Spirulina subsalsa PCC 9445: one gene and its partner. The protein of the gene in region 1 interacts with the protein of each later gene in a pairwise test. Links are inferred from orthologs where the notes say so. Each region holds a gene or a part of one and is shown in the gene's direction. Other genes may lie near its edges.

What was found.
Region 2: the proteins of proA (region 1) and SPI9445_RS0113350 interact in binary tests that used the Escherichia coli proteins (3 or more experiments, as listed by UniProt). The link is inferred for Spirulina subsalsa PCC 9445 from one-to-one orthologs.

The regions. Positions count from the first base shown.
Region 1 is NZ_JH980292.1:1,232,904-1,248,488, forward strand. What follows is about bases 12,688-15,585. They hold proA (glutamate-5-semialdehyde dehydrogenase), read left to right. Parts: upstream 12,688-13,446; coding sequence 13,447-14,724; downstream 14,725-15,585. Other genes in these bases: aroF (3-deoxy-7-phosphoheptulonate synthase), read left to right, coding at 12,688-13,342. Also shown: SPI9445_RS27370 (CHAT domain-containing protein), read left to right, coding at 94-4,530; SPI9445_RS0105845 (DUF4347 domain-containing protein), read right to left, coding at 4,659-8,267; SPI9445_RS0105850 (beta-barrel domain-containing protein), read right to left, coding at 8,445-10,205; SPI9445_RS0105855 (hypothetical protein), read left to right, coding at 10,494-10,724; SPI9445_RS0105860 (Tic20 family protein), read left to right, coding at 10,771-11,283; rpsO (30S ribosomal protein S15), read left to right, coding at 11,389-11,658; SPI9445_RS0105870 (PAM68 family protein), read left to right, coding at 11,679-12,179; more of aroF, read left to right, coding at 12,284-12,687. UniProt on the Escherichia coli protein: Catalyzes the NADPH-dependent reduction of L-glutamate 5-phosphate into L-glutamate 5-semialdehyde and phosphate. The product spontaneously undergoes cyclization to form 1-pyrroline-5-carboxylate.
Region 2 is NZ_JH980292.1:2,914,400-2,929,982, forward strand. What follows is about bases 4,464-7,359. They hold SPI9445_RS0113350 (sulfate/molybdate ABC transporter ATP-binding protein), read left to right. Parts: upstream 4,464-5,357; coding sequence 5,358-6,362; downstream 6,363-7,359. Other genes in these bases: cysT (sulfate ABC transporter permease subunit CysT), read left to right, coding at 4,464-4,543; cysW (sulfate ABC transporter permease subunit CysW), read left to right, coding at 4,530-5,348; speA (biosynthetic arginine decarboxylase), read right to left, coding at 6,486-7,359. In the rest of the region: SPI9445_RS25510 (MotA/TolQ/ExbB proton channel family protein), read left to right, coding at 1-91; SPI9445_RS27640 (hypothetical protein), read right to left, coding at 122-298; SPI9445_RS0113320 (ExbD/TolR family protein), read left to right, coding at 347-964; SPI9445_RS0113325 (Crp/Fnr family transcriptional regulator), read right to left, coding at 1,030-1,821; SPI9445_RS0113330 (sulfate ABC transporter substrate-binding protein), read left to right, coding at 2,006-3,037; SPI9445_RS0113335 (NIL domain-containing protein), read left to right, coding at 3,310-3,624; more of cysT, read left to right, coding at 3,683-4,463; more of speA, read right to left, coding at 7,360-8,486; SPI9445_RS25515 (sensor histidine kinase), read left to right, coding at 8,656-10,425; SPI9445_RS0113365 (DUF1361 domain-containing protein), read right to left, coding at 10,394-11,059; SPI9445_RS29300 (GerMN domain-containing protein), read left to right, coding at 11,381-12,514; SPI9445_RS0113375 (lipid-A-disaccharide synthase-related protein), read left to right, coding at 12,614-13,882; SPI9445_RS27645 (tetratricopeptide repeat protein), read left to right, coding at 13,911-14,423; SPI9445_RS0113385 (FkbM family methyltransferase), read left to right, coding at 14,827-15,583. UniProt on the Escherichia coli protein: Part of the ABC transporter complex CysAWTP involved in sulfate/thiosulfate import. Responsible for energy coupling to the transport system.

The DNA.
Region 1 (15,585 bases):
ATATCGGGTGTGTCAGAAATCAAATCTTAACTGTGCATTTCTGAGAAGTGGCACTCAGATGACCTCCTAACGCCTGGGGGCGTTTATCAACCCATGAATTCTGGCAACTACCACAGGGAAATTACAAGAATTCTCCTCCCTTGGGGCATCGCAACGACTCATTTTTTGGGGGTTGAAGTCGTATTTGCCCAAGGGGTAGTTCCCGCAATGGACGGGACTCAAACCCAAGTAGTGCAGGAAGGACAACAATTTCTGATTCACGGAGGGGCGCTTTCTGGGGACGGGAGCAACTTATTCCATAGTTTTGAGCAATTTGGTCTAAATCGAGAACAAGCGGCTCAATTCCTCACCTCCGAGGGCATTCAGAACGTTTTAGGGCGGGTAGTGGGAGGAAATCCCTCCCTGATTAACGGCCTAATCGAAGTCACGGGGAGTCAGGCGAACTTATACCTCATGAATCCGGCCGGGATTATTTTTGGCCCCGATGCCCGCTTAAATGTACCGGGGGACTTTTTCGCCACCACCGCCACCGGGATTGGATTTGAGGATGACGCTTGGTTTAACGCCATCGGGAGCAATGATTATCAGGCTTTAGTGGGAACTCCCTCCGTCTTTGCCTTTGATACCCCCCAACCTGCCCCCATTATTAACGCGGGGGATTTAGCCGTCAAGAACGGGCAGCAATTAACCCTGATGGGGGGAACCGTGATGAATCAGGGGCGCTTAGAAGCACCGAGGGGGCGGGTGAATGTGGCCGCGGTTCCCGGAAGTCGCTTGATTCGCCTTTCCCTGCCCGGTCATTTGTTAAGTTTGGAAGTGGAACCCCCTCGGGATGCAGAGGGGCATATTTTGCCCTTTTCTCCCCTAGATTTGCCCAGTTTACTCACCACTCCGGCCGTGCAGGAGATGGTTACAGTATCGGAAGAGGGGGTAAACACCGGGGAGGTGTTTGTTTCTGGGTCGATTCAAGGGGACGCCGTGACATTCGGGGCCGTGAGTCGGGTGGTGGTATTGCCGGAGGCTGAAGTCCGCACGGGAAGGGGAGACGTGAGCGCCCCCACCGTAACCATTTTTCCCCAGAGTCCAGAAGATCCCAAATCCTTCACCTTTTTAGATGCGACGGTGACGGACTATGAAACCCTACTCTATAACGGAAAACCGGGCAATACTACAGTAGTAGTGACACCCCAAGAGGATGGCATGGCCAAGATTACCGACACCTTGGCGGAAGTGTCTGGGGTGGATGAACTCCATATCCTCGCCGAGGGGAATGAGGGCTATTTTTGGTTAGGTCATGCCTATGTCACCCATGAGAATATTGAGCAATACCGTTCCCAGTTAGCCACCTGGTCTAAGTCCCTCTCACCAGATGCCCAGATTCTGCTCTATAGTTGCTTTACAGGCTTAGGATTAGCGGGGGATTTGTTATTGGGGGTATTGGCGCAAGAAACCGGAGCCAGTGTCGCCGCCTCTACTACGGCCGTCGGGAACGCTGAGTTAGGGGGGAATTGGACTTTAGAAAAACAAATCGGCACCATTACCGCCCAACTGCCCTTTAATCCCGCCCTAACGGTGGATTATCGGGGAAAACTAGAAGTCTTGACGGCCAGTAATGTGGCGGAACTCATTACCGCGATTAATACCGCCAACAGCAATGGTCAAGATACCACTATCAACCTAACTCCGAACACCACTTTTTCCCTAGCACTGGTTGATAATTTCAGTCTATTTGATGGAGCCAACGGTTTACCTAGGATTCAAAACAACGGCAGTTTAACCATTCAAGGCTTTAACTCCATCATTGAACGCAACTCCCTGCTCGATTTCCGCCTGTTTTATGTGGATACGGGCGCTAATTTAACCCTCAATAACCTAACTTTGCGCAATGGAGCCGCCACAGGACTCCTCAATGCAGGCTCCGGGGGGGCAATTATCAACTATGGCACCCTGACTGTTAATAACAGCACATTGACGAACAATCTGGCTCTGAATCAAGGGGGAGCGATTTTCAATAATGGCGGTAATTTGACCATTAATAACAGCACCCTTGATAACAACACCAGTGTAGTGGCGGGGGGAGCAATTTTTAACACGACTCAAACCGTTACCGCCACCAACACGACGATTAGTAACAATACCAGCGCCGATGGGGGCGGGCTGTTGAATAATGGGGGGAATGTCTCCTTAACCCATAGCACCATCACTCAAAACCGCTCGACGGATTTATTGGGACTCGGTTCCGGGGGTCTGACCAATAATATCGGCACAACGACCCTGCGCAATAGTATTGTGGCGGAGAATGTTAACAATCTCAACGCGGCTCGGTCTGATGTGGTGGGTCTCTTTAACGATGGGGGAAATAACCTGATTGGGATTAGTAATGGGACGAATGGCTTTACGGTGAGTCCTTTGGTGGGAACTCCGGCCACTCCCTTAAGTCCCCAACTCAAGCCCCTCGGCAATTATGGCGGCACGACGCGGACTCATGTTCCCTTACCCACCAGTCCGGTGATTCAGGCCGGGGCTAATGTGGGAGTGGCTACAGACCAACGGGGGAATAATCGCGGGGTGCCGGATATTGGGGCAGTGGAGGTTACGGCGGATTTAGCGGTGTCTAAGACGGTGAGTAATCCCACCCCCCAGCCTAACGATACTGTGACCTTTACGGTGACATTAACCCACAATGGGGGCGATGATGTGGGTGGGGTGACATTAACCAGCTTGTTACTGCCGGATTTAGAGTTTCTCAGTGCGACTCCTTCACTGGGGGCTTATAATCCGGTGACGGGACTTTGGACGGTGGGAACTCTTGTTCCGGGTGGTAGTGCGACGCTTACTATCACCAGTCGTCTCAATCCTAACTTTGTGGGAACGACTTTGAGCCAAACGTCTGATAATTTAATGCTATTGGGGGAAGATCCCAATTTAGGGAACAATCAGGCCACTGTTGCGCTCACAATTCCTCAACCTCCCCCTCCTCCTCCTCCTCCTGCTCCGACAGAACCTCCCTCTCTTCCCATTCTTCCCCCGGCAGAACTTCCCCCTCCTTCGCCGGATTTATCGGTGTATCTGCCTGTTCTATCTCCTGTGATGCTGTCTGTGGAGTCTCCCGTGAACACGGAAACTGATGATCTAGTTGACGTTAATCGGGGGGAAGCGATTCGCCGCTTAGTTAGTGGTCCTCCTTGGGATTCCTTGCGTCGAATGCCTCTATCTCTGATGTCTGAGTTGGTGCAGCATCTCGAAGAGCGTTCAAGTTCGGCTTTTTTGAACTATTTTGGGGATGTGGATGTTCCTCAGCGTCCGGTGACACTCTATGAGATGCAACGGAGTTTGACCCAAATTGATAATTTGACGGGGGTTAAACCTGCTTTAATTTACGCTTTTTTCCAGTCTACGGAAGAACCGGAAGAGTCAACGATTCTCTGGCAGTTCAATGATTTGGCGTTTAATGCGAATCGGGAACAGTTTATTACTCCGATGACGAATCCGCGACCGACTGATGAGTTGGAGTTGGTGTTAGTGACTCAAAGTGGGGATATTGTGCGTCGTCGGGTACCGGGGGCGACGAGGGAACGGGTGTTAGGGATGGTGCAACAATTGCAGCGTCGGGTGACAACTCCCCTACGGGGGGAGGCGGTGTTCCCTCCGGCACAACAACTGTATGATTGGTTAATTCGTCCGCTTAAGGGGGATTTAGAGGAGCGACAGATTGAGAATTTATCGTTTATTGTGGATGCGGGTCTGCGGTCTTTACCGTTTGCGGCGCTCCATGATGGCGATCGCTTTATCATTGAAGAATACAGTGTGGGGCTAATGCCTAGCTTCTTTCTGACCGATACCCGTTATCGCAGTATCCGCAACGCCAGCATCTTAGCAATGGGAGCCGCCGAGTTTGATAATAAGGCTAATTTACCCGGTGTTCCCCTAGAATTAGCCACCATTGCCCAACAACTCCCCCGGGGTGATGTTTACTTAAACGAACAGTTCACCCTCGCTCAGTTTAAGTTAGCTCGCAGTCGTCAACCTTATCAAATCCTCCACCTCGCGACTCACGGGGACTTTCAGCCCGGTTTACCCCAAAATTCCTATATTCAATTTTGGGATGAATTAATTACGTTAGATCGGATTCGGGAATTACAATTAAATCACCCTCCTGTGGAGTTGTTGGTGTTGAGTTCTTGTCGCACGGCTTTGGGGGATGAAGGGGCAGAATTAGGTTTTGCAGGTTTAGCGGCTTTGTCTGGGGTGCGGTCAGCATTGGGGAGTTTATGGTATGTCAGTGATGGTGGCACCTTAGCACTCATGACCCAATTTTACAGCACCCTAAGAAGCGCACGGATTAAAGCGGAAGCATTACGGGCGAGTCAACTCAGTTTGTTGCGGGGTGAGGTGCGTTTTGAGAATGGGGCGCTGGTGACACCCCACGGCCGTTATGCGTTGCCGCCAGAGTTGAAACAAATGGGGGCACGGACGTTTACCCATCCTTACTATTGGAGTTCTTTTACATTTATTGGGAATCCTTGGTAAATAGGGGAGAGGGGGAGCAGGGGAGTTGATAATTATTACCTATTACCTATTCCCTATTCCCTATCACCTATTCCCTATTCCCTATTCCCCAACTCTCGGACTTATTCAGTAGACCCTAAGTATTAGGCTCAAGCAAGACTTAATTCAGCGCGAACAATCAAATCGTTGAAATCGCGATCGCCACCAAAGGGCAGATCCTCAAACCCGAACACATTGCCGCCCAATAACTTGATGTGATCCACCCCGTCTGAATTGGCCGCACCATAGATAAAGTAAGCCTGAGCATCTAAACCCACCGCATTATCAGGATTGAGACTCAAGAAATTATCTGGCGTGCTATTGACAAAGATCACCGGAGCATACAACGCACCACCGCCTAACACCGCATTCGTCCGTCCAATCCCTTCATTTTCAATTCTCAAATCTACTCCGACGCGATTCTGTAACACAGCCTGCACATATCCGGCTTGACCCGGCAGAAGGCCATTAACCGCCCCCTGTTCATTATCAATGCGGTACAGTGTCACCGTATTATTAAACGCCGCCTCACGGAACACCGTAAAGTTAGCTGTCACCGGCCCAGATACATTGCGCAAATCAATCAACTCCAGACCATCCCGTTGGAGATTTTGACCCAATCCTAAGCGAGCAACAGGCGGCACATTTAACTGTTCCACCGTTAAGCCCAAATTCCTCACCACTCCCGCAGAATCCGTTACTGTCAGGGCGAAACGATTGGGCGAGGTTTCCCGGACTTGTAACTGAGGACTATCAAAGGCAATGGTTCGACCATCTTCAAACTGGATATTAAAGGCAAACCGTTCCCCAGCTTCCAAACCCCCCAACAAGAACCCTTGCTTATTAACCATAAAGCCATTGGGATAAAAAGCTTGGGGTAAGAAGGAGAACAGAGGCGTTGAACCTGTAACCTGACCTGTGGCATTAAAACGGGTAATCCCCACCGCCGCAAAACCGTTGATGTTCCCCCCTGTCAGGGACACCGACAAACCATTCCCTGCCCGTTCTCCAAAGGCGAAGAAGCGCCCGGTTGCATTGAAAGAAAGTGTCCCCAAAATAGGAGTCGGAGGTTGAGGGGGTTGGGGTCCAGGAGGAACAGGGGGTTGGGGCGGTTGGGGGGGTTGAGGCCCGGGATCAACGGCTTGCACCGTACTCCGCACGGCGAAATCAAAGGGGCCTGACACTGTAGGATCATTGGTGGTGAACTGAATCGCCCCATCGAAGACATTGGGCGTTGCTGTATTCACGGACACCCCGAAGGTGGTTGAACTATTGGGTGCAATGGTTCGGTTGTAACTAGCGGTATCCAAAACAAAGGCTGGATTCGTTGCCACCAAATCCCCTAACAGCAGATTCCCCTGGCCTCGGTTTTCAATGCGGAAGGTTGTCGTCGCGCTAGGAGTCCCGACTGGGAATAAGCCTAAATCAATGGGTAAGGTGGTGCCGTCGGTGATTTGCCGCAGGACGTTGTTATTGGCATCCAGTTGACTGACCACAATTTGCGGCGGTTGTTGCACTACCCCACGCACCGCAAAGTTAAAGGGTTGGCTAATGGTGGGGTCTGTATCGGTGGTAAAACGAACTTCACTGTTAAAGGTCCCCTCAACCGCTGTATTTAAACTCACTCTAAAGGTGGTTGCTGCCCCGGCGGCTAAATTATTTTGGAATCCGGCCCCATCTAAAGAAATTCCCGTGACATTGGAAAGGGTGGGATTGCCTAGGGTTTGGGTTTGACCACTGGTGTTTTCAATGCGGAAGGTGGTGGGTTGGGGGGTGCCGTTAATTAAAACGGTGCCTAGGTCAATGGGGGGGGTGGTTGTGCCATCGGCAATGGTTTGTACCACCTGACCTGTTGCGTCGAGTTGGGAAACTACTAAACCCCGATTCACCGTTCTGGCGACATTGAGGTTAAACACCCCATCATCACTAATATTGCTGGCGTTGGAGTTAAATTGCAGGTCTATTGTTCCTGACCCAACGGTGTTGGTGTTGGGGGTAATCGTGAAGGTGGTGGTTTGACCGGGAGCTAGGGTGGTCTGGGCGGGAGGGGTGAGGGTTAACTGGGCGTTGTTGGTGATGAAGTTGGAGAAGGTGAGGTCTTGTTCCCCAGTATTGGCAATGGTGAAGGTGGTGGCTTGGGCGGGTCTACCCACGGGGAAAATGCCTAAATTGGCGGTGCCACCATCACTAATGGCTCCGGTCACACCTTCTTGAGTGAGGCGGATGATGGGGTTATTGGTTGGCTCAATGGTGATGGCGTTGGGGGTGGTTTCTACGTTACTGGGTTGCCCGGTGGTGGAGTTGGTGTTCCCACTAATCTCTACATCAGGACCGAGAATCACCGTTGTCCCGGAATCGTCAGGGGCGCGCCCTTCTGTGACGTTGGCAATACCTGCTCCTCGGGCGGCGGTGTTATTCGCAATGACGGTGTTCCCGTCAATCGTCAGTTGCCCACCATTGACATTACGAATCCCCCCTCCAGATCCCGCACCACTGACGTTTCCGGTGATGGTACTGTTGGTAATGGTCATCACGGCACCTAATGCGCCGTTTTCTTTGTTGCCGTCGTTATCAATCCCGCCGCCCCCATCGGTAATATCTACACTCCCCGCAATGGGTGAGGCGGTGGCGGTGTTGTTGGTGATGGTGCTGTTATTAATGACGGCGACGGCTTGACGGTTGCCTGTCCCAACGTTAGTTAGGCCTCCCCCGTCGTCTCCGGCGGTGTTGTTGGTGACGGTGACACCATTGAGGGTAATATTCCCCCCGACGTTGTGAATCCCGCCGCCGTCGTTGGGAACAACTCCTCCTCTTACGGTCAGATTATTTAGGGTGAGGTCGCCGATGTTGTTGGTCAGAAGGCTTCCGGGACCCCCTACGAGGAAAATACGGAATAGCTCCTCTGAACCGGGATCTCGTTGGAGGGTGGATCCGTTCCCGTTGATAATGATGGGGGAGGTGATCACCGGGAGGGCGGTGGCTCCGTAGTTGATGAAAGGAACTTGGGGGTTGGGGTAGGGGGTGGTAAAGTTAAAGGTGGTGTTGGGGGCAAGATTCAGGGTGTCAACGGTTCCTGGGGTGTTGTTGGCGGCTTCAATGGCGGCGATCAGTTGGGAGACTGTTGAGATTAATACACCCGGATAAGTCGCTTGGGTTTCTGGGGTCAGGGCGAGGGGTGAGGTGATGGCTCCGGTGTGATAGCCTAGGTTCCAAGTGCCTTGGAGTTGGGTGTTTCCGGTGAGATCGAAGGAGGCGGCGATCGCACAACCCACAATTTCGCTGAGTTCCTTGACAAATGCCCGCCCTTGTGCGTCCCGAGCGATTTGACAACCATATAAGAGAATTTCTGAGCAGAAACCCCGCCATTCTTGCAGTTGTGAGCGATAATCAACCAGATTTTCTGAGGTGATTAATGTATTGCCTAAATATAACCGCCCGGGTGCGCCGTGGGTGATCAGGTGGAGACTGTGAATCCGGGGGTTTTGTTGGAGATAATCGCGAATCTGGGCGATCGCATCTTGAGTTAAATCGAGAACCAAAACCGACGCTCCCCCCCACACCCCTGACACCAGCCGGGATGAATCGGCTACTCCGGGGTCAATCACAACCAACATATCCTGACCCAGTGAACCATTGGGGAGTTGGTGATCATGTTGGTGATCATTCAGTGGGACAAGGTTAGTCGGACGGTTTTGGTTTATGCACTCAATCGTTTTCATGATCCGTCACTCCATCAATAAGACGTGGTTAAATCCATGATTCCCAAATCGCTGTCACTAGCATAACTTGAGAATCCCAGTTTTCCTCTAAGAGAAGGTAAAAATTTTACTTGAGGGTTGATGATAATTTTAGTCCGGCGCGAAATGTCTTAGACTTTCTCCATTAAAGCATCAAGATTAACGAACTTGCTTCAAGCTTTCAATCTGATTGGTAAACAGTTCAATAAATAAACTAATCACCTTGCGATTTTCACGCACTTTTACATTGACACTAATTGACATCCCTGATTGTAGGGGGATGTCTCTACCTTGACTGCGTAGGACTTGATCCTCTAAGGCAATTGTGGCAGGGAAGCGATAGAAATTATACACTTCATCGGGAGCTAAAGCATCTGAACCTAATGATTTCACGGTGCCTTTAATGTCGCCAAATTCACTAAAGGGAAAGGTATCAATACGGACATCAGTATTCATTCCGGCTTGTACAAAGCCAATATCTTGATTAGTAATAAAAACTTCTCCAACTAAATTATCTTGAGGCACAATAGAGAGCAAGGTTTGAGTCGGGTTAACCACAAAACTACGATAGGCTTTAAGATCAAAAACCGTCCCGGCCACCGTGGCGCGTAGTTCTTTGTATTCTAGGGCTTGAGCGCTTCTGACCAGTTGGCTTTCTAGTTCCTTAATCCGTTTCTCATTATTGACCACCACATTTAAAACCGCTTGGGTTAATTGACTATCAATTTCTGCGATTCGTTGGTTATTTCTAGCCATAGCTTCTTGAATGTCTTTCTGGGTGATGGCGGCGGTATTTGTAAACTGTTGCCCCCCTTGTTCAATGGCTAATTGAAGACGGCGATTTTCTTCCGTTAAACGGCTAATGTCGGCGCGGTTTGTCTCAATGCGTTGCAGTTGTTCCCGTTGTTCAATGCGGCTGTCATTTTGGATTCTTAAGACCTCAGAACGACGATCATTGACGGTCTGGCGTTGTTGTTCAATTTGGAAACGGGCGATCGCACCTTCTTGACCGAGTGGGGCCATTTCAGCGAGTAATCGCTCCTCTAAGGCTAAACTTTCTTGAGCTTGTTGTAGGGAACTTTGAGCGCGTTGGCGAATATCTTGTAAGAGATTTTGCTGAGTGATTAAATTGTTGCGCGCATCGGCAATTTGTACTTGATTTTGCTGTAATTGTCGTTGAATTTGCTGAACTTCTAAACGAGCGGCATTTTCACGGGAACGGGCTTCAATTTGGGAGACTTGCAGGCGATCGCGCTCTTGGGGAGAAAGTTGGCTCACATTGCCCGTCAGTTGGGCTTGATAGTAGCGATTTTCGGCTAGTAATTCGTCCCGATTGCGCGTCAGCCCTACCATAGCGGGCGGTAAATCCAAAGCCGCGATCGCCTTTAACAAATCCTCCCGACTCCCCGACTCAATCAACTGCCGATAGAGTTGGTTTTCCTTCTCCAGTGCTTCCTTAATCGCTTTGGTCGCCTCCAAATCTGCCCGAGACGTATTCGACTCAAAACGCATCAACAAATCCCCCGGCCGCACAAAATCCCCCTCTCGGACATAAACCGTTTCCACCACCCCATCTAAGGGGGCTTGCACTTCCTTCACCGTGTCCTGTGGCTTCAACTGTCCCGTCGCCTGAACCACTTGTTCAATTTCCGCTAAACAAGCCCATCCCACCCCAAAGGACACCACACTAATAATCGTCCAAACAATCGCCCGCGACCAGGTGCGAGGTTGTCGGAGAATCACCGCCTGATCAAAACGACGGTCTAGCCCAGATGCCTTTTTATCCCGACTCACCGGAGCCAACGCAGAACCATTTTTCGGTTGCGTTTGCACAGCACTACTCCTGCTGTTCTTGGTTGAGACGGCCTGCATCGGGTAGCGAATCCGTTGCCCGTTCCGATTGCCATTATTCCCATTCATGGTGTCCGCATCCTTCGCTCAATTCCAAAATTCACCCCAACCCCTTACCCCTTTTCAGTTGTCCTTACCTTGCTTCGATGGGTTGGGTGGCCTGCCCCAAATCTTAACACGGAACTCTGGAAGTGATCTTTACTTCCCCCTAGTCTCGGGGGAATTTACGAATTTCCGCGACTTCCCCCTCCAGAAAAAAGTTAAGCTCTGTAGCAAAGCTAACCAGACTTTCAAAAAATTAACTTAAGATTAAGGAAAGAGAGGAAAAATCAGATTCAGAAATAAGGGGAGGGCAAAATGTTAGTAATTTTGACCGATGACCAGATACTTTCCCCCCAAAACATCTGTAGTGGATGTTTACTCGCCAATCGTCAAGGTTTACCGCGTTGGCGGAACGGGAAATTAGGCTGTTGTGCCGCCACCTATCCTACACCCAGCACCCGAGCCAGTATTGCTCCCTGCTCTCAAACCAGTTGTTTAGAGTCCTACGTCTGCCAGATGGGCTTTCGAGTCGCTAACATTGATTAGAAGCCCCCGTGCTTCTGGTTAATCTGTCCTCGGAGAACACAAAATCATGACCTGGCGGAGTTCCACCACCTTACAGCAAAGAGTTTTAGCCTGTTTACCCTATCTAATCCCCATGTTGCAAGTCTTACAACTGGGGGGATTAGTCTTTTCCCTTGTCCCTCCCTTAACGTTAGTTTTTTTCCCCTTATTCTTAATCGCCCCCATTTATTTCTTCAGTTTAGGGGGTTTTGCCATCGGTCCTCTGATTGTCTTTTTTGCCCTGTTTCTGCTCGTCGTCCAAAACTACAAAGTCGCCCACTTTATCCGGTTTAATACCCTACAGGCGATTATGATTTCCCTAGCGGCGTTCCTTTTACAAATTGTCTTAGAGTTTTTCGGCATGACCCAACAAGCCCTTTCTCCTTTAGGTGGTAGTAACTCCCTGTTTATGCAGATATTAGTCACCTTAATCTATCTCGCCGCCACCGGATCCTCAATCTATGCCATTGTCCAGTGTTTACGGGGACGTTATGCCGAAATCCCCGCCATTTCTGAAGCGGTATATAACCAAGTTCGGTGATTAATGATCAATTCCCCACGGATCGGGGAACAGTGATCTGTCCCATTGCTCATCCCATGTGGTAAAATCAGAGATTGCTGTGTTTAAGAGAGCAAGAAGATCACAATGAGCTTGACCCAAGCGTTAAAGCAGGAAATCATCTCCGAGTACCAAGTCCACGAGACAGACACCGGATCCTCAGATGTGCAGGTTGCCATGTTGACCAAACGGATCAACCAACTGACGGAACACCTGAAAATCAACAAAAAAGACCATTCCTCCCGTCGGGGATTATTGAAACTGATCGGTCGCCGTAAACGCCTCTTAGCTTACATCCAAAAGCAAGACTATGAGCATTATCAGACGCTGATCGGTCGCTTAGGCATTCGTCGGTAAACCGCACAAAACATTATCTTATGCCTGCTGAATCTGAACGCAACCCGCTTCCCTTTGAACCACGTTCTAAGGGGAAGAAACCTAAAAAAAATCCGGCTGCGTCCTCCAGTCGGGCTCCTTCCCAACCTGCGTTAAACAATTCCTCCCCTCCTCCCCGGAAAAACTCACGGGAGGAGGCGGATTTATCGGCCATTCCTGAACAAGTGAGTCGCAGGATGATCCGCAGGATGGCTTTATTTTCGGGCAGTCCCACGATATTAGCCCTATCGAGCTTATTTATTTTTTATTGGATTAAAACCCAAACGGATCTACAAGTCCCGAATCCCCTGATTCTCTTGGTGAGTTTCGGGTTATTTGGTTTAGGGGTGCTGGGATTAAGTTATGGGATTTTTTCCGCGTCTTGGGATGAAGAACAAGCGGGGACTTTAATTGGATTTCGAGAATTTCGCGTGAATTTAGGGCGCACGATTCGGGCGTGGCGTAGTTCTCGCCAAGCGCTTAAAAAAACAGAAAGCGATTAAGAATTTAGGGAATGTTCCCCCTAAAATGTCTGATATCGGGCATCTGGGGCGGAACAATGCCCTCCGGTTTTGAAAGTTTGTCATCTAAATATAAGGAATAGAACATGATTGTTGTAATGAAAGTGGGCTCCCCCGAAGAGGAGATTACTCGTTTAACGGAAGAGTTCACGACTTGGGGACTTAGCCCTGAGAAAATTGTGGGGCAACATAAGGTTGTCATCGGTTTGGTGGGAGAAACGGCGGATTTAGATGAGCAGAATATTCAAGAAATTAGCCCTTGGATTGAAACGGTTTTACGGGTAGAACGGCCTTATAAGCGGGCGAGTCGTGAGTTCCGTCATGGGGAGTCCAGTCAGGTGGTGATTCCTACGCCCAACGGGGATGTGATCATTGGTGAACAGTTCCCGATTTCTATTGTGGCGGGGCCTTGTTCGGTGGAAAACGAGGAAATGATTGTGGAAACCGCTCGTCGTGTGGGGGCGGCTGGGGCGAAATTCTTACGGGGTGGGGCTTATAAGCCTCGGACTTCTCCCTATGCGTTCCAAGGTCACGGGGAAAGCGCGCTGGAGTTGTTGGCGGCAGCGCGGGAAGCGTCGGGCTTGGGGATTATTACGGAAGTGATGGATACAGCCGATCTGGAGAAGGTGGCGGATGTGGCGGATGTGGTGCAAATTGGGGCGCGCAATATGCAGAACTTCTCGCTGTTGAAAAAGGTGGGGGCGCAGGATAAGCCTGTTTTACTGAAACGGGGGATGTCTGCAACGATTGATGAATGGTTGATGGCGGCGGAGTATATTTTAGCGGCCGGGAATCCCAATGTGATTTTATGTGAGCGGGGTGTTCGCACATTTGACCGTTCCTATGCTCGGAATACGTTGGATTTAGCGGTGATTCCGGTGTTGCGGACTTTAACCCATTTGCCGATTATGATTGACCCGAGTCACGGCACGGGGCGCTGGGAATATGTTCCGGCTATGGCGAAGGCGGCGATCGCAGCCGGAACGGATTCGTTGATGATTGAAGTTCACCCCAATCCGGCTAAGGCTTTATCGGATGGGCCTCAATCTCTCACCCCGGATCGCTTTGATGCCTTGGTGAAGGAGTTGGCGGTGATTGGCCGGGCGGTTGAACGCTGGCCTGAACCTCAAGTGGCTTTGGTTTAGGTGGTGTATCCCCCCTAGCCCCCCTTTGGAAGGGGGGAATAATAGCCCCCCTAGCCCCCCTGCTCCCCTGCTCCCCTGTTCCCTGTTCCCTGTTCCCTATTCCCATGGAAATTGCTCGAAAAACACGCCAAGCGGCTCAAAATTTAGCGGTTTTGTCTAGTGAGGAGAAAAATCAGGCTCTGGAGTCTATCGCCCAAGCGTTGGACGGGGCGACTCCCGAGATTGTAGCGGCGAATGAGGAGGATTGCCGGGTCGCTGAAGCGGAGGGGATTTCCTCGGCTTTGTTTGCCCGGTTGAAGTTGGGGGAGAGTAAGTTACAAAGTGCGATCGCCGGGGTGCGAGATGTGATCAAGTTACCGGATCCGGTGGGGACGGTACAGATTCATCGGGAGCTAGACGACGGGTTAATTCTGCGGCGGGTTACTTGCCCGTTAGGGGTGTTAGGGATCATTTTTGAGGCCAGACCCGAAGCCCTCATTCAAATCACTAGCTTGGCGATAAAATCGGGCAATGGAGTGATTTTGAAGGGGGGGAAGGAAGCGATTCGCTCTTGTCAGATTTTGGTGGAAGTGATTCACCGGGCTTTAGCGGGAACGGCGGTGAGTCCCGACGCGGTGCAGTTGCTCACGACGCGGGAGGAAATTCGCACGCTGTTGGGGTGGGATGACTATGTGGATTTGATTATTCCCCGAGGGTCTAATGCGTTTGTGCGCTATGTTCAGGACAATACCCGGATTCCGGTATTAGGCCACGCGGATGGGATTTGTCATCTGTATGTTGACGAAGCGGTGGATTTTGCCCAAGGGGTGAGTTTAGCGGTGGATGGGAAAACTCAATATCCGGCCGCTTGTAATGCCATTGAAACTTTGTTGGTACATCAGGGAGTTGCAGCCCAATTTTTACCCCTAGTTGCTCAAGCGCTACAGGAGAAGGGGGTTAAATTGTTGGGGGATGGGAAGACTCAAGCGATTATCCCTGTGGAAGCGGCTACGGAGGAGGATTGGCGAACGGAGTATAGTGATTTGATTTTGTCGGTTAAGGTGGTGGAATCGGTAGAGGAAGCGATTGGGCATATTAACACTTACGGATCTAAACATACGGATGCGATCGCCACCACTAACCCAGAAACGGCGCAACTCTTCTTAAATCTTGTCGATGCGGCCGGAGTCTATCATAACTGTTCTACCCGTTTCGCGGATGGTTTCCGCTACGGATTCGGGGCAGAAGTGGGCATCAGCACCCAACAAATGCCCCCCCGTGGCCCTGTGGGATTAGAGGGATTAGTGACTTATAAATATAAGTTGATTGGGCAAGGTCATATTGCCGCAACTTATTCAGGGAAAGAGGCTAAACCTTTTACCCATCGGGATATTGCAGAATAATCAGAAATTTATTTAGGGCTTGCTGTTCGCGAAGCGTTGCGTAGCAATATAACTCTACTCGTGGGGCTAGGGAACAGGGAACGGGGAACAGGGAACAGGGGAAATTCAGGTTTTTGCCCTCAAGTCTATTTAATTTGGTATAAACGGCTAAAAGTCCTAGTAACACTGCTTAGAGGGATATTCAGCAGACCCTATTTAATTTCAACGCCTAATGTTTCAATACCTAATAGGCATTATACAGCATTTCAAGTTTCTATTCTTTTGTGTTTTATCCTAATTTTTCTGTTTCAATACCTAATAGGCATTATACAGCATTTCAAGACAAATAGTTAAGTAAGCGGATCTGAAGATCAGAAGTTTCAATACCTAATAGGCATTATACAGCATTTCAAGATTAGAGATTGTCCGTCCCAATGCTCAACAAAAATCTAGTTTCAATACCTAATAGGCATTATACAGCATTTCAAGGTTTAGCACCGTGTTGGTCGTCGGGTCTTATTCCGTTTCAATACCTAATAGGCATTATACAGCATTTCAAGAGCATCAAAGCCGCTTATGAAAGCGAGAAATGGGTTTCAATACCTAATAGGCATTATACAGCATTTCAAGTCGGATAAGTAGGGCAGGGAATTGGGCTGAGTTTCAATACCTAATAGGCATTATACAGCATTTCAAGTTTAGATGAAGGTTTCCAGAACTTAGAAGCGGTTTCAAAGTTTCAATACCTAATAGGCATTATACAGCATTTCAAGGGGGCGGCCCGGCAGGACGACAGATTCCGGGGTCTTGTTTCAATACCTAATAGGCATTATACAGCATTTCAAGCCTTGCTGCCCCTGCGTTTCGGTCTTCGGGTGTGTT
Region 2 (15,583 bases), 1.7 Mb from region 1 along the record:
GGTGGAAAAGGAAGACCTGAAGTTTACGATTAATCCCCCAGCTTTGGTTAAAGGCCCTAAGAAAATTATTGACCCTCAAACGGAAAAGTAGGGGAGCAGGGGAGCAGGGGAGAATTGATAATTATTCCCTCTTGCCTCTTCCCCGATTCCCGACTCCCGACTCCCGACTCCCGACTCCCGATTCCCGACTCCCGATTCCCGACTCCCGACTCCCGATTCCCGACTCCCGATTCCCGACTCCCGACTCCCGACTCCCGACTCCCGACTCCCGACTCCCGACTCCCGATTCCTGATTCATTCAGCCAGCCTTAAATCTGTCCCAACTTGTCCTAACGGTGTTGAAATTATGACTTCTGTTAATCCGAAGCGGAAACCCCCTAAAGCTCGTCCCTTGGCCTCTACGGTTCAACCTCTGAAGTTGTGGGTAGATAATCACCCTAATCAAGAGGTACGGATTGAAATTATTCCCTTAATTGATGTTATTTTCTGCATTCTGACCTTTTTCATTTTGGCGGCTGTGGGGTTTTCTCGTCAGCAGGCCATTAGTTTGGACTTACCCCGCGCTTCGACGGGGGCGGCACAAATGCGGGAGATGTTGATTGTTAGTGTGGATGATTTTGGTCAGGTGTATGTGGAACAACAGCCTGTTTTAAATAAAAATCAACTGTCCCAAACGGTAGAGAATTATTTTCTCACTCGGCCCGATGGGTTAATGGTTTTATATGCCTCGAAAAGTAGCCGTTATGACGATGTAATCCAAGTTTTGGACATTTTACGTCAGGCGGGAGGCGATCGCGTGGCCTTAGCAACGTTACCGGAAGGCAGCACCGCACCGGAGGATCTCGCCCCCATGCCTTCGATTCCCACCACTCCCTCTAGTCCTATCCCCACCCTTCCCAGTCCCAATTTACCCACCAGTCCAGACCTTCCCGCTAGTCCTGATTTACCCACTGGGGAGGAGTAGGGGGGGCAGGGGAGAATTGATAATTCTTCCCTATTACCTATTACCTATTCCCCGTTCCCTGTTAACTACCGTAACGGCCACCATGAGACTTTATCCCGCGTGGCACTGTAGACCTCTTTTAAGCCTTCTGGGTCAATAACTTGGACTAAATCCCCTGATGCGTCATGGCCTTTAGCCGTTTGGAGTAAGCCAATTTGCTGCATTCCCTTGAGGACTTGCTCCACAGTGCGCTGATTCAGTTGACAAGCACGAGCAATCACATCTACAGGGAGATCAAAACTATATATCTGCTGGGAGTCGGGTTGATTGCCTAACTCTCGCTCTTGATAAATGAGGGCGCGGAGGAGGGCGGCGACGGCTTGGGGGGGGTAACTGCTACAGTTTAGGAGATGGTACTGGAACTTGGTGCGCAGTTCAAATAATAAACGGTAGCGATCGCGAAATTCCCCATTGTTCTCATAAAGACGCTGCACAACATCTAGAGGAATTTTAATCACTTGGGTGGTTTTATAGGCCTCTACCTGACTGGGGAAAGCCCGGTGCGCGGTGCCGTAACTAAACGGTAAACTCCTCATGCCAAAACACCCCCCCGGATAGGTAATCGCAATAATCCGGTCAAGGGGGGTGCTACGGGTGATCACTAGACCCTCATTGAGAATCACATACAAAACATCTAGAAATTCATCCGGCAGGTAAGCCGTAAACACCGGACGGTTAGAAAACAGTTTCTCTACCTTTAAACTCTCCGGTGGCAGGTCATTAGCCAACTCTGCCGCCTCTAAGCCTCGAAAGAGAAAATTCTGTTGGATCAAAAGTTCTAATAAATTCGGTTCTAAAACCTTGGCGCGCTTTGCCATCCCTATTAAATCCCGTAGTCTCGCCTCCATCATGGCATAAAGGCTCATGGTTTCCATTTTTCCTTGAATTTGTTTTTAATTTGTATTGCAATACAAACACAAATCGGGTAAAGTCAGAATACGATTTAACAGAATTTGTCCTGTAATGTCCTTGTCCGCTATCAATCGGAGTTAAACCAGAACAATGAATCAGCCCAGACGCTTCATCAGTTGGCTATTTGCCGGAATTTTTGCCAGTTTTGCGATCGCCGCCTGCACCACACCACAAGGCGGCACATCTGGAACGGCACAACTCACCCTTGTTTCCTATGCCGTCACCCAGAGAGCCTATGAGAACATCATTCCCAAGTTCGCCCAAGAGTGGGAAGCCAAAACCGGACAGAGAGTAGAATTTAACCAAAGTTACGCCGGCTCCGGGTCCCAAACTCGCGCCGTTATTGATGGATTAGAAGCCGATATTGTCGCCCTTGCCTTAGCCTTAGATACCCAACGCATTGAAGAAGCAGGACTCATTGAATCCGGTTGGGAAGACGAACTTCCCAACGGTTCCATCGTCCATAAATCCGTCGCCGCGTTAGTGAAACGAGACGAAAATATTAACGTTGAAAACTGGTCTGATCTCGCCAGAGATGACATTCAAGTAGTCACCGCCAACCCCAAAACCTCCGGGGGGGCAAGATGGAATTTTCTCGGCCTCTGGGGAGCCATTACCCAAGCCGGAGGCAGTGATGCACAAGCCTTAGAATTTGTCGAAGCTGTCTTTAAAAACGTCCCCGTTTTGCCCAAAGATGCGAGGGAATCGACCGATGTTTTCTATCATCAAGGTCAAGGGAATATCTTGATTAACTATGAAAATGAGGTAATTTTAGCCGCACAACAAGGGGATGTCAAACCCTATGTTATTCCAACAGATTACAACATTTCCATTGATAATCCTGTTACCCTTGTTGATGTCAATGTAGATAAACACGGCACAAGAGAAGTCGCCCAGGCATTTGTTGAGTTTCTCTTTACCCCAGAGGCACAACGGGAATTTGCTAAAGTTGGATTCCGTCCTGTAGATGAAACCATAGCCGCCGAATTTTCTGCTCAATATCCCCAAGTTAATAACCTGTTTACCGTGACAGATTTAGGCGGTTGGGATGCGATTCAAACCAAGTTTTTTGACGATGGGGCAATTTTTGATCAAGTATTAGCCAAGGTTGGTAAATCCTAGGTTAAGGGAACGAGGAACAGGGAACAGGAAGGGGAATCGGAAAAAGGCAAGCCTTTTTGATGATTTATCCCTAAAACCTTGCAACTTCTCGCTGTTAAAAGGGAACAGGGAACGGGGAACGGGGAACAGGGGAAATTCAGGTTTTTGTCCTCAAGTCTATTTAATTTGGTATAAACGCCTAAAATTCCTAGTAACAGTGCTTAGAAGGATATTTAGCAGACCCTAAATATATAGCCACAACAAAACCTCACATAATCTATTCTATTCCTCTGATGAATAAACCTCCTGCTTTAGACCAAAACCAGCGTAAAACGGAAGTCCGTTTGAGGGTGAGAATCCCCCAACAATACCATCAAGAACCCGTCATCACCCACCTAGCCTCAAAATATCAACTAGAAGTGACCATCTTAGCCGCCATGTTAGGCGCAAATGCGAAAGGCGACGGCTGGTTTGATTTAGCCCTCAGTGGTTCAGTCTCCCAGATTGAAAGTGCCTTAGTTTATCTCTCAGATTTAGATGTGGAAATCTTGAGCGGTAGTGCTTCTCTTGCGGGGTTACTCCGAGAACAAGAACCCGACGGTTGGTAAACCCAATCATCCAAAATCTAAACTTCTCGAAAACTGAGTAAACGAAAAAATAGAGCCAATGAATTCCCTTTTGTCAAGTTCTTTTAATCACAATTTGAAACGTATTTCTATCCCCAAGTTGCCCATTTCTATTCCTTGGTTTGTCACCCTAGGATATTTGGTTTTAATGTTGCTACTCCCCATCACAGCACTAATCACAAAATCCCTTACCCTAGGAGTAGATGAATTTTGGCGCATTGCGACCCAGCCCGTTTCTTTATCAGCTTATGGCGTGACCTTTATCACCGCTCTAGCCGCAGGATTAATTAATGGGGTAGTGGGAACATTAGTCGCTTGGGTGTTAGTTCGTTATGAATTTCCCGGTCGAAAAATTATCGATGCGGCCGTTGATTTGCCCTTTGCCTTACCCACCTCTGTAGCCGGTTTAGTTTTAGCGACGGTGTATAGTGAACGGGGATGGATTGGTCAACTTTTTGCGCCCTTTGGTGTCCGAATTTCCTTTACTCGGCTAGGGGTATTTATCGCCATGTTATTTATTTCCTTACCCTTTATTGTGCGTACCCTACAACCTGTTTTACAGGAAATGGAAAAAGAAATTGAAGAGGCGGCTTGGTCTTTAGGTGCGTCCTCTTGGCAAACATTTAGCCGGGTTTTATTGCCCCCCTTAATTCCCCCCATTTTAACCGGGGTAGCCTTGGGATTTTCCCGCGCTGTGGGGGAATATGGCTCAGTGGTGATTATTGCCTCAAACATCCCGTTTCGAGATTTAATTGCTCCGGTTTTAGTCTTTCAGCGTCTGGAACAATACGATTATGCGGGGGCAACGGTGATCGGAACGGTTTTATTAATGGTGTCACTGGTGCTGTTATTAGTGATTAATTTCTTACAACAATGGGGTCGTAGTTATGCCATCAAGTAACCAACCGAATCAGAGAATAAAATGGCTTTTAATTGGGTTAGCGGTGGGATATTTAGCTTTGATTTTGTTTATCCCGGCAGCGACTCTAGTTTATGAAGCTTTTCACCGAGGATTTATGCCTTTTTGGGAAGCGGTGAATACTCGATTTTTCCAAGCCGCTGTTTCTTTAACCTTAATTGCTGCCCTTATTTCTGTACCCATTAATACTATTTTCGGACTTTGTGCTGCTTGGGTCATTGCGCGCAATCAATTTAGAGGTCGGGCTTTATTAATGAGCATTATTGATCTGCCGTTTTCTGTCTCTCCCGTTGTGGCAGGTTTGATGTTAATTCTGCTCTACGGTCGGATAGGTTGGTTTGGTCCGTTGTTAGACGGTGCAGGAATTCGGGTCATTTTTGCCCTACCGGGGATTGTGTTAGCGACGCTCTTTGTTACCCTGCCTTTTGTCGCCCGGGAAGTGATTCCGGTGTTGGAGGAAATGGGGTCAGACCAAGAGGAAGCCGCTCGAACTTTGGGCGCAAAAGATTGGCAGATTTTCTGGCGTGTTACGTTGCCTAATATTCGTTGGGGTTTGCTCTATGGGGTGTTGTTAACCAATGCGCGGGCAATGGGTGAATTTGGGGCGGTGGCGGTGGTTTCTGGGAGTATTATTGGTCGGACTTCAACCTTGCCAATTTTTGTCGAACAGGTCTACAAAAACTATCAAACCCAAGCGGCTTTTAGTGCGGCGGTGGTGTTGGGATTACTGGCGGCGGTTACGCTGGTGGTGAAAGATATTTTGGAAAAAAGAACTCACACAATTTAGGAGGAAAAAATGGGAATTATTATTGAACAAGTTTCTAAAGCCTTTGGTGATTTTCAAGCCTTACGTGATATTGATCTAGACATCAAGGATGGGACATTGGTTGCCCTATTGGGGCCGTCGGGGTCGGGGAAATCAACCTTGTTGCGGACGATTGCAGGATTGGAACAACCGGATAGGGGGTCGATTTGGATTAATGGTCAAGATACGACTCATTTGGATGTGCGCGATCGCAATATTGGTTTCGTCTTCCAACATTACGCCCTGTTTAAGCATCTCACCGTTCGTCAAAATATCGCCTTTGGTCTAGAAATTCGCAAAACTCCCCCCAAATTAGTTAAAGAAAAAACCCAAGACCTGTTAAGGTTGATTCAACTGGAAGGTTTAGGCGATCGCTACCCCAACCAACTTTCCGGGGGACAACGGCAACGAGTCGCCCTAGCGCGGGCGCTGGCCGTCAGTCCTCAAGTCCTCCTCCTCGATGAACCCTTTGGAGCCCTAGATGCTAAAGTGCGCAAGGAATTGCGCGTTTGGTTACGGCGACTTCATCAAGAGGTTCATGTGACCAGTGTTTTTGTCACCCACGACCAAGAAGAAGCCATGGAAGTGGCCGATCAAATTGTGGTAATGAATGAGGGGAAAATCGAACAAGTGGGCACCCCCACCGAGATTTATGATCATCCGGCCACACCCTTTGTCATGAGTTTTGTCGGGGAGGTAAACGTTTTACCCAGTCATGTGGATTTAATTCCCCGGAACGCGAAAGGGCGGGATGGTGCCGCCTTCATCCGCCCCCACGAGTTGGAAATAGTCCCCTTGGGTGCAGGAGAAGGCACCCCTGCCATTGTGCGTCATATCACCCATTTAGGCTGGGAAACTCAAGTTGAGTTAGCCGTCGGTGAACTGGAAATTACCGCCCATTTAAGCCGAGAACAGTTTACCCCCCTTAATTTAACCCTCGGCCAAAAGGTCTTAGTGCGTTCTCGCCATGCGAGATTCTTTCCCCAAGTCGCTTGATATATTGAGGATCTGCTGAATGACTGGCCTAGGGAACGGGGGGCAGGGGAGAGGAGGAATTAAGACTTATTACCTATTGCCTTTTCCCTATTCCCTATTCCCTAGCCCCACGAGCAGAGTTATTCAGCACACCCTAAGATAAGTGTATTGACTTAGGGTATGCTCATAATTCCTCAATAACCGTTGTGCTTCTTCTAAGGTAATCCGATGCTCCTGTAAAGCCTGTTCTGTCCGTCGCCGTACCGTTTCAATGAGGTCATCAGGTTTATATTGAGCATAGTGTAGAACTTCGCTAATGGTGTCCCCTTTCACAATGGATTCTACTTGATACCCTTGGGGAGTCATTTTGATATGCACTACATTGGTATCCCCGAATAAATTATGGAGATTGCCCATAATTTCTTGATAAGCCCCGACTAAAAACATTCCTAAATAATAGGGGGTCGGGTGGTGATTAGAAACCCATTCTAGGGGGTGGAGTTCGAGGGAATCTTTAATGTCTCGCAGATCAATAAATTTATTAATTTTGCCGTCACTATCACAGGTTAAATCGGCAAGGATAGCGCGTTCTGTGGGTTCTTCGGTGAGGCGATGAATGGGCATAATAGGAAATAGTTGATCTAATGCCCAAGCATCAGGGGCAGATTGAAAAATCGATAAGTTGGCGTAATAAATGGCCGTCATGTTTTTTTCTAAGTCGGCGAGATCGTCGGAAACGTAGTCCTGTTGACGGGTGATGTGCAGGATTTTCTCACAACAAACCCAGTAAAGTTGTTCGGCGATCGCACGTTCCTGTAAACTCAGATAGCCAAAGTTAAATAAACTGATGGCTTCTTCCTTGAACTGCACCGCATCATGATAGGCTTCTTGGTAGTTTTCCGGGGTGATGGTGGTGTAGGTGTCCCGTAAGTTGCGGATGACGAGGTTTTCTTTAGCGCTGGTAATCTCTGGGTATTCTAAGGTGGGGTAACTGGTTCCGAGAATATCAAAAATGAGTACCGCTTGATGACTGGCGATCGCACGGCCACTTTCACTGACGAGGGTAGGCGCTGCTACCTTGCGCTCCTCACAAGCTTCTTTAACCTCGGCGACAATATCATTAGCGTAGTTCTGCATATTGTAGTTTTTCGAGGCGTAGAAGTTGGTTTTTGAGCCGTCATAGTCCACCGCTAAACCGCCCCCTACGTCCAAATACTGCATATTCGCCCCCAGTTTGACCAATTCGACATAGATTTGACTGGCCTCACGGATGGCATCTTTAATCGTGCTAATCGAGGCGATTTGGGAGCCAATGTGGAAATGGAGGAGTTGTAAACAGTCCAACATCCCCGCGTTTTTGAGTTGGGTGACGACTTCGAGGATTTCAGGAATAGTCAGGCCGAATTTTGCGCGATCGCCTGTAGACTCTCCCCAGTGGCCGGCTCCCTTGGCGCTCAGTTTCGCCCGCACCCCCAGAATCGGCGCAATATCTAGGGTTTTGCTCAAGTCCAAGGCAATGGCTAACTCGGATAATTGTTCAATGACAATCACTGGAGTATGACCCAAACGAGTGGACAACAGCGCCGTTTCAATATAATCCCGGTCTTTATAGCCGTTACAAATGAGCAAAGTGGCCTTTGAGTCCAAATTAGGGTTTAAGGCAGGTTCTAGGGTCGCTAAAGCAATCATTAGCTCCGGTTTAGACCCGGCCTCCAGCCCAAATTGATAGGGTTTCCCGAACTGAACAACAGACTCCACTAGATGGCGGTGTTGGTTACACTTCACGGGATACACCCCCCGATATTCTCCCGGATAGTTGTAGCGTGCGATCGCCTTAGCAAAACAAGCATTGAGGCGTTCAATTCGATCGGCGAGAATATCAGAAAAGCGAATCAGGAGGGGTAAATTCACGTTGCGTTGCCGCAATTCCTGCACCAGTTCATAGAGATCTAGAGATCCCCCCCGTTCCCCTTGAGGAGACACTAGCACATGGCCAGCCGCATTAATGGAAAAATAAGGTTCTCCCCAGCCTTGAATCCGATAGAGGTTTTCGCTATCTTCAATCCGCCAAGGGGTTTGAGGGGAGGATAAGGAATTATATAGGGTTTGGGTTGTCTCTAGGGGTTTATCTGTCTGCAAGGCCATTGCTTGTACTCCGGATGGGTAGGGGATAGGGAACAGGGAGAGGAGGCTCGCGCAACAAGGCGAGAAACTGTTATATTGATTGATATAGCCGTTGCTTGTCAGTGACCTCAGTCCATCTCTCTTCTTTCCCTTGAACCTTCTTTGAGTCCTGACTACTCTTGTTTACGCTATGCACCCATTATCTCCTACTCCGGTTCCCGACTCCCAACCTCCTGTAAAACAGAAGAGGAAGAGGAAAGCCTTTCATTTAACCGTCGGTCAAAAGATTAGTATAGGTTATGGGGTGGCACTGGCGATCGCGGTTTTGGGGACGACAGGCGGCGTTTTAATGGGAAACCAGTATCAGGAAAGAGTCCGCATTCTCAGGAATACGAGCCTTGAGGAGAGTCATTTAATCAACTCCCTAGAAGTCGCTCTTTTACATGGTCAACTCCACTATTACGAGATCAAAGAACCCTCGCCAGACTCCAATGATTATGAGACAATCCGAGGGAATTTGGAAGGCGTGGCGCAGGAAATCCAAGAATTGCAATATCTTTGGCTAACCTTCCAAGAACGCTATACAGAGGGGAATTTCAGTAATTCTCAGGGAGAGGCGATCGCCTCTCAACTCATTGCCCAGTACGATCCTATAGTGCAGGAAATTCTACAGCAAATTGATCCCCAGTGGTTAGAACAACTTCAAGAACTTAGCACCTCAACCAATCTCAATCAGCTTCTCCTACTGCGGGATCAAATCGGCTCCATCTACACTCTAGAACAGGTGGAAGCTATGCACAATTTGTCTAGAGAGTTAGGCCATCTCTATAAACAACTAGAAAGCCAATGGGAAAATGCCTCAGTTTTAAGTGAACAAGCCTCTCTCTTACGAACTCAAATTATTGTCCTTAGTATGTTTATTTCCTGTGTGATGGCCATTTTCTGCGCCATCATCACCAGTCGGGCTATTACCCAGCCGTTGCGTTCCCTCACAGAAGTAGCAGAAAAAGTGACAGAAGAATCAGATTTTTCCCTACAAGCACCCGTGACGACTCAAGATGAAATCGGTATTCTCGCGGTGGCTTTAAATAAACTCATTGCACGAGTGCAAGAACTCCTCGCCGAACAACAAGCCGCCAACACCGCCCAATTATTACAAAGTGAAAAAATGTCCAGTTTAGGACGAATGTTAGCCGGAGTAGCCCATGAAATTAACAATCCGGTTAATTTTATGTATGGCAATATTGCCCACGCAACAGAGTATGTTGACGACTTATTGAGATTATTGGAAACCTATCAAAGGGAAATCCCCAATCCCCCAGAATCCATTGAAGAACAAGCCGAGGAAATTGATCTAGAGTTTTTAGCCGATGATTTACCCAAACTTTTAAGTTCTATGCGAGTGGGGGCCGATCGCACCCGACAAATTGTTTTAAGTCTTAAGAATTTCTCCCGTTTAGATGAAGCACAACCACGCCCTGTTAATGTAAAAGATTGCTTAGAAAGTACATTATTGATTCTCCATAATCGCTTAAAGAAAGGGGTTCAGGTCACTTGTGATTATGGCGATATTCCCGACATTGAGGGTTTTAGTAGTTCCCTCTATCAGGTCTTTATGAATTTAATTAGTAATGCGTTAGATGCCTTACCTGAATCTCCACGCAACCGACCAAAATTAAGCATTAAAACGGAATTATGTCAAGACAAACCGGGCTGGGTGGCGGTGCGTATTGCAGATAATGGCTGTGGGATTCCCCCAGCAGAACAATCTAAGATTTTTGAGGCTTTTTATACCACTAAACCTGTAGGAGTGGGAACAGGTTTAGGGTTAGCGATTACGCGGCAGTTAGTGATAGAAAAACATGGGGGGGAAATTCAACTCAATTCTGAGGTGGGCCAGGGGACAGAGTTTGTTATTTTCTTACCCATTAAACATCCGGGTGAGGTGCTGGCGGCGTGATTAAGTTGTCGTTTTTGTGCCAAGCTTGACGAATGCGTAACCCTAAACCCAAGGTGATTTCTTTCATGACCCAGTAGAGAATGGTTAACACCCAGAAGGTAATAAACATGACGACCACCGGGCGCTTGCTGGTGAAGTCGTCTAAGATGCGGTAGGTGATGTCATCAGGATTGGTGATTAAGTCCCAACTGTTGAAGCGTTGAAAGCGCCCTAAATAGACTCCAATGGCGCATAAAACATGAATCCCTAATTCTGCGAGAAAAACGGCTTTTTTTGCCCCAATTTTGCGGAGATAATGCCCCAGATTCATCACGGAGATCACATAGGCTTCAAATCCGGCAATAATGGCGAGTAGATGTTGAGGGATTAAGATTAGGGTGATTACCCAAGCGGAAAATCCGGCGCGGGTGGCTCGGATCAGGTGAATAATATCTGTGAGGAGGTAGGGTGCATTGGGGAGAAAGGCGATAAATACGACGAAATTCAGCCACCAAAAGGTGGAACGTCTGAGGGAACGACGACGGAAGAGGTAAAAGCTTAAAGCGAGGGGAATAAAGGCAAGAAATAAGTTCCAAATAATCCAGCCGCTATGAATGGATAGGGCAATTTGGGCTTGTCTCAGGAGGTTATTCATAAGTCGTTTCAGGAAATAATGCTTAGAGGGATAGATGCAAAAAAAGAAGGTATAGCGCCCTAGCGCGGCTGGTGTTTCTCGGCGCTCAAGGCAAGGGATTCGCTGCACCTTTGAACTATTTTAATCAAAACAAATGGGCTGTTGGGGGATGTGTGCGGGTGAAGGCAAGACGGAGGGTGAGGTTTAGCTTTTTTCCGGGGATCTTTTGTTGCGCTTGGAAAAGTTGCACAGTGGGCGTTTTTTCCCAAATGCTTAGGGGTTAGCTTGTAGATCAAAGGAAGGAGTTATGAATCCCCCGGAGTGTTAGAGGTCATATTGATTATGTTTAACCCAAAAATTTTAGTAACTTTTGTATTAAGTGCATTTGTTCCCTTATGGTTATTGGCAGGCTGTGCAACGCCTGAATTGTCCCCCCTTGAGGAGGGGAATGGTAGCCCCGAAAGCCCAGAAACGACGGTAGAAAGCCCGACAGAGACGACGACGGAGCCGGAAAGCCCCCGGACTGAACAAGTCCCTCAAACGGCCGAGGAGGAAGAGGTGGCGGTGCGGGTGTATTTTGCCAAAAGCCCAGAAAGTGATGAAGATTTTACTTATGTTGAACCGGTTTGGCGAAAAACCCAAAGTCAGGGGGTGGCGCGTTTTGCGGTGAATCAGTTGATGGTGGGGCCAACGGAAGCGGAGGCTAGACTGGGGTTAAAGTCGCTGTTGGAATTAAGCGGCCCGTCGAATTGTGGGGAGGATTTTAAGTTAGCGATCGCCCAGCAAGTCGCGGATCTCCAATTTTGCCGTCAGGTGATGCTGAAAGGGTTAGGTCATGATGCCCAGTTACTCAGTACCCTAGAAGCAACGCTGAAGCAGTTTCCGACGGTGGATCAGGTGGTGATTCGCGATCGCAATGGCAACTGTTTAGCGGATCAAAGTGGGGAAAATCACTGCTTAGATAAACTCCCCCGCCAACCCCAATCTAATCATAACCAACAATCCACTACCCCCCTGACGGAACAATCTAAACTCACCCTAACAGGTATGGGGGCGGTGCAAGTGGGGATGACAATTGCTCAAGCGTCACAGGTAACGGGGATGCGGTTTACCCAACAGGCAAGCGGTGGGGAGGAGTACGGATGTTTGTTCTATCGTCCCCCGAATCTGAGTGATGTGTTCTTCATGGTGACGGAGGGGAAAATTGCCCGGGTGGAAACAGGCAACCCCCGGATTAGCACCCTCAGCGGGGCAAAAATTGGGGATACAGAGGCGCGGATTCGTTCTCTCTACCCCGGTCAAATCGTCGCAGAACCCCATGAATATGTGCCGGGGGGGAAATATCTCTTTTTCATGCCCCAAGACAGCGCACAGCGCAATTATCGCGTAGTCTTTGAAACCGATGCTCAAGGGCGAGTGACACGGATTCGGACGGGGAAAATGCCGGAGGTGGGTTACATTGAGGGCTGTGTTTAGGGGGATTTATTTGAGTTCAGCAAAAAATCCCTTGCATTTGTGTCCAGTCAATTCATAATAGGGAAGGTCATTCTGCTCTGCTCGTCCCCTTGATTTGGCATGAAATTACTATGTTTGAGTAATGGTCACGGTGAAGATGCGATCGCCGTGCGTATTTTGAAACAATTGCAAGAACACCCGGACGCGCCGGAGGTGGCGGCCTTGCCCTTGGTGGGGGAAGGACACGCCTATGTTCAAGCAGGCATCCCGATTATTGGCCCGGTGAAGAAAATGCCCTCTGGGGGATTCATCTACATGGATGGGCGGCAGTTATGGAATGATGTGCGCGGGGGCTTAATTGGTCTGACTTGGGCGCAGTATCGCTTAGTGCGCAAGTGGGGCAAACGGGAAGGGGTTATCTTGGCGGTGGGGGATATTGTTCCTTTACTCTTGGGGTGGTTGAGTGGCGCACCCTACGCTTTTGTGGGGACGGCTAAATCTGAGTATTATTTACGGGATGAGGCGGGCTGGTTATCGAAGAATCGCAAGCGGGAAGGTTGGTCGGGTTCGGTTTATTTGCCTTGGGAACGGTGGTTAATGCAGCGCCCCAATTGTCGGGCAGTGTTTCCGAGGGATACGATTACCACGAACACTTTAAACCGTTTGGGAATTAAGGCCTTTGATTTGGGTAATCCCATGATGGATGATATTGTGGCCGAGTCCTCGAACCCGGATTATATTAAGAATATTCCCGAATGGCAGGAGAAGAATCGACCGTTAACGGTGGTCTTACTGCCCGGTTCTCGCGCTCCGGAGGCTTATCACAACTGGGAAACGATTCTGGAGACGTTGCCGGGAGTACAGGGGGCGTTTGAAGGGCGATCGCAAATCTTCCTCGGCGCGATCGCACCCAGTTTAGACCCTCAACCCCTCATTCAAGCACTAGCCGAGGCGGGCTGGCAAGAGGAAAGCGACTTTCCTAAAACCGTCCCCTTTTTAGACCCCGACGCCTTTATTTTTAGTCAAGGGAAAGCCCAGTTAGTCCTAACCCAACAAGCCTATCATGCCTCCTTATTAGCAGCCGATGTAGCCATAGCCATGGCCGGCACCGCTACAGAACAATTCGTCGGTTTAGGCAAACCCGCCCTCTCCCTCCCCGGCAAAGGCCCCCAATTTAACCCCCAATTCGCCGAAGCTCAAACCCGTTTACTCGGGGTTTCCGTCATACTGGTTAACAAACCCCAAGACCTAGGCAATACCATGAAAGGGGTCTTAAGTAAGCCCGATTTATTACAAATCATCGGCGACAACGGCAAAAGACGCATGGGAACCCCCGGCGCCGCCCGTCGCCTTGCTGATTGTTGTCTGGAAGTGTTATCGTCAACCTAGATTTTAACGGCTTCTAATTCTTGGCTTTATGGCTAAATCTGACAGATCCCTTATTCAGCGTATTTTAATTATTGTCTCCGGTTTCGCCTTCTTAGGAACGGGTGCCTTTGGTGCGGCCAGTTTATTAACCAGCAATCGTCAACGGGGGGAAAATGCCCCCCAAACGGAAGAAGCCGCCATCAATCAGCAGTTAGCCATCCAAGAACGCAATTATGAGCTTATCTTAGAACGGGAACCCGACAACCGAACCGCCCTCGAAGGATTAGTGCAAACTCGCATCGGCATGGGAAATGTGGCCGGAGCATTAGAACCCCTCGAAACCTGGGCAGAGTTGGAACCAGAAAATATTGATGTTTTACAAGGCATTGCCGCCGTTCATATTGAACTACAACAGTATGATCAGGCCATCAAACAGATTGACAAACTCATCGCTTTAAATGCCGATTCTCCCCAACAACAGGAAGAATTAAGAGCCATCAAACAGCAACTCGAAGCCATCGAATCTGGCGAAATCGTTGTCCCTCCTCCTGATGGGGAATAGGTAATCCTGACAAGTTAAGGCTCAACGTTAGAAGTCAAGGCATCGGGAGTCGGGAGTCGGAAGATTGCCTCTCCCCTGCCCCCCTCTCCCCTGTTCCCTCTAATCAAAATCGCGCAAAAAAAACTTGACAGGGGTTTATTTTTCTGGGAAAATAAAAATAATTTCATCATAATGGGAGTGGTTGCGCCTAATGATAAGCAAAACCACTCCCATTATGTAAGAATATAGTACCAAAAATTCTCAACTTTAGCAACCCCCTAAAAAAACTTAATTTTTTTTCGACCTTAATTAGGGTTTACTAAATAAGTCGGGGAGTTGGGAATAGGGAACAGGGGGGAGTCGGAAAAAGGCAAGACGGAGAGTTAATAATTATCACCCATTACCTATTACCTATTACCTACCCATGTCTTCCTCTGAACTAGACCGTATTATTCCCCCGGAAATCAAACATGATGAATTTTACGATCTCATCGTGCAGCTTGCCCAAAACGAACCCCTACAAACCGTCTTAGAAATTGGTTCATCCTCCGGGGGGGGTAGTACTGAAGCCTTTGTTAGAGGATTAGCCAATAACCCTCACCACCCCCGGTTATTTTGCCTCGAAATTTCTAAACCCCGCTTTCAACAACTGAAAACAACCTATCAAAACTCCCCCTTTGTTCACTGTTATAACCTCTCCTCCGTCCACTTAAACCAATTCCCCACCCCCAACGAAGTCGAGGAATTTTATACCCAATATCGCACCGGATTAAATGCCTATCCCCTCCCCACCGTTTTAAACTGGCTACAACAAGACCTAGACTATGTGCAACAGTGGGGCGGCACAGAAAACGGCATAGAATACATTAAACGAGAACAACAACTAGAACAATTTGATCTCGTTCTCATCGACGGTTCAGAATTCGCCGGAGAGGCGGAACTTCAAGCCGTTTATGGCTCAACCTTTATCCTGCTGGATGATATCAACACCTACAAAAACTATAAAAACTACTACCGTTTAGCCAAAGATTGGCAGTATGAACTGATTGCCGAAAATCGCCAAATCCGCAACGGTTACGCCATCTTTAAACGCAACACATCCCCTTACAAAAAACAAGATATTCTCGCTCAACTTGCCCTCAATCCCGAACAAAAAGAACAAAAACTGGTAGAAAATTTAG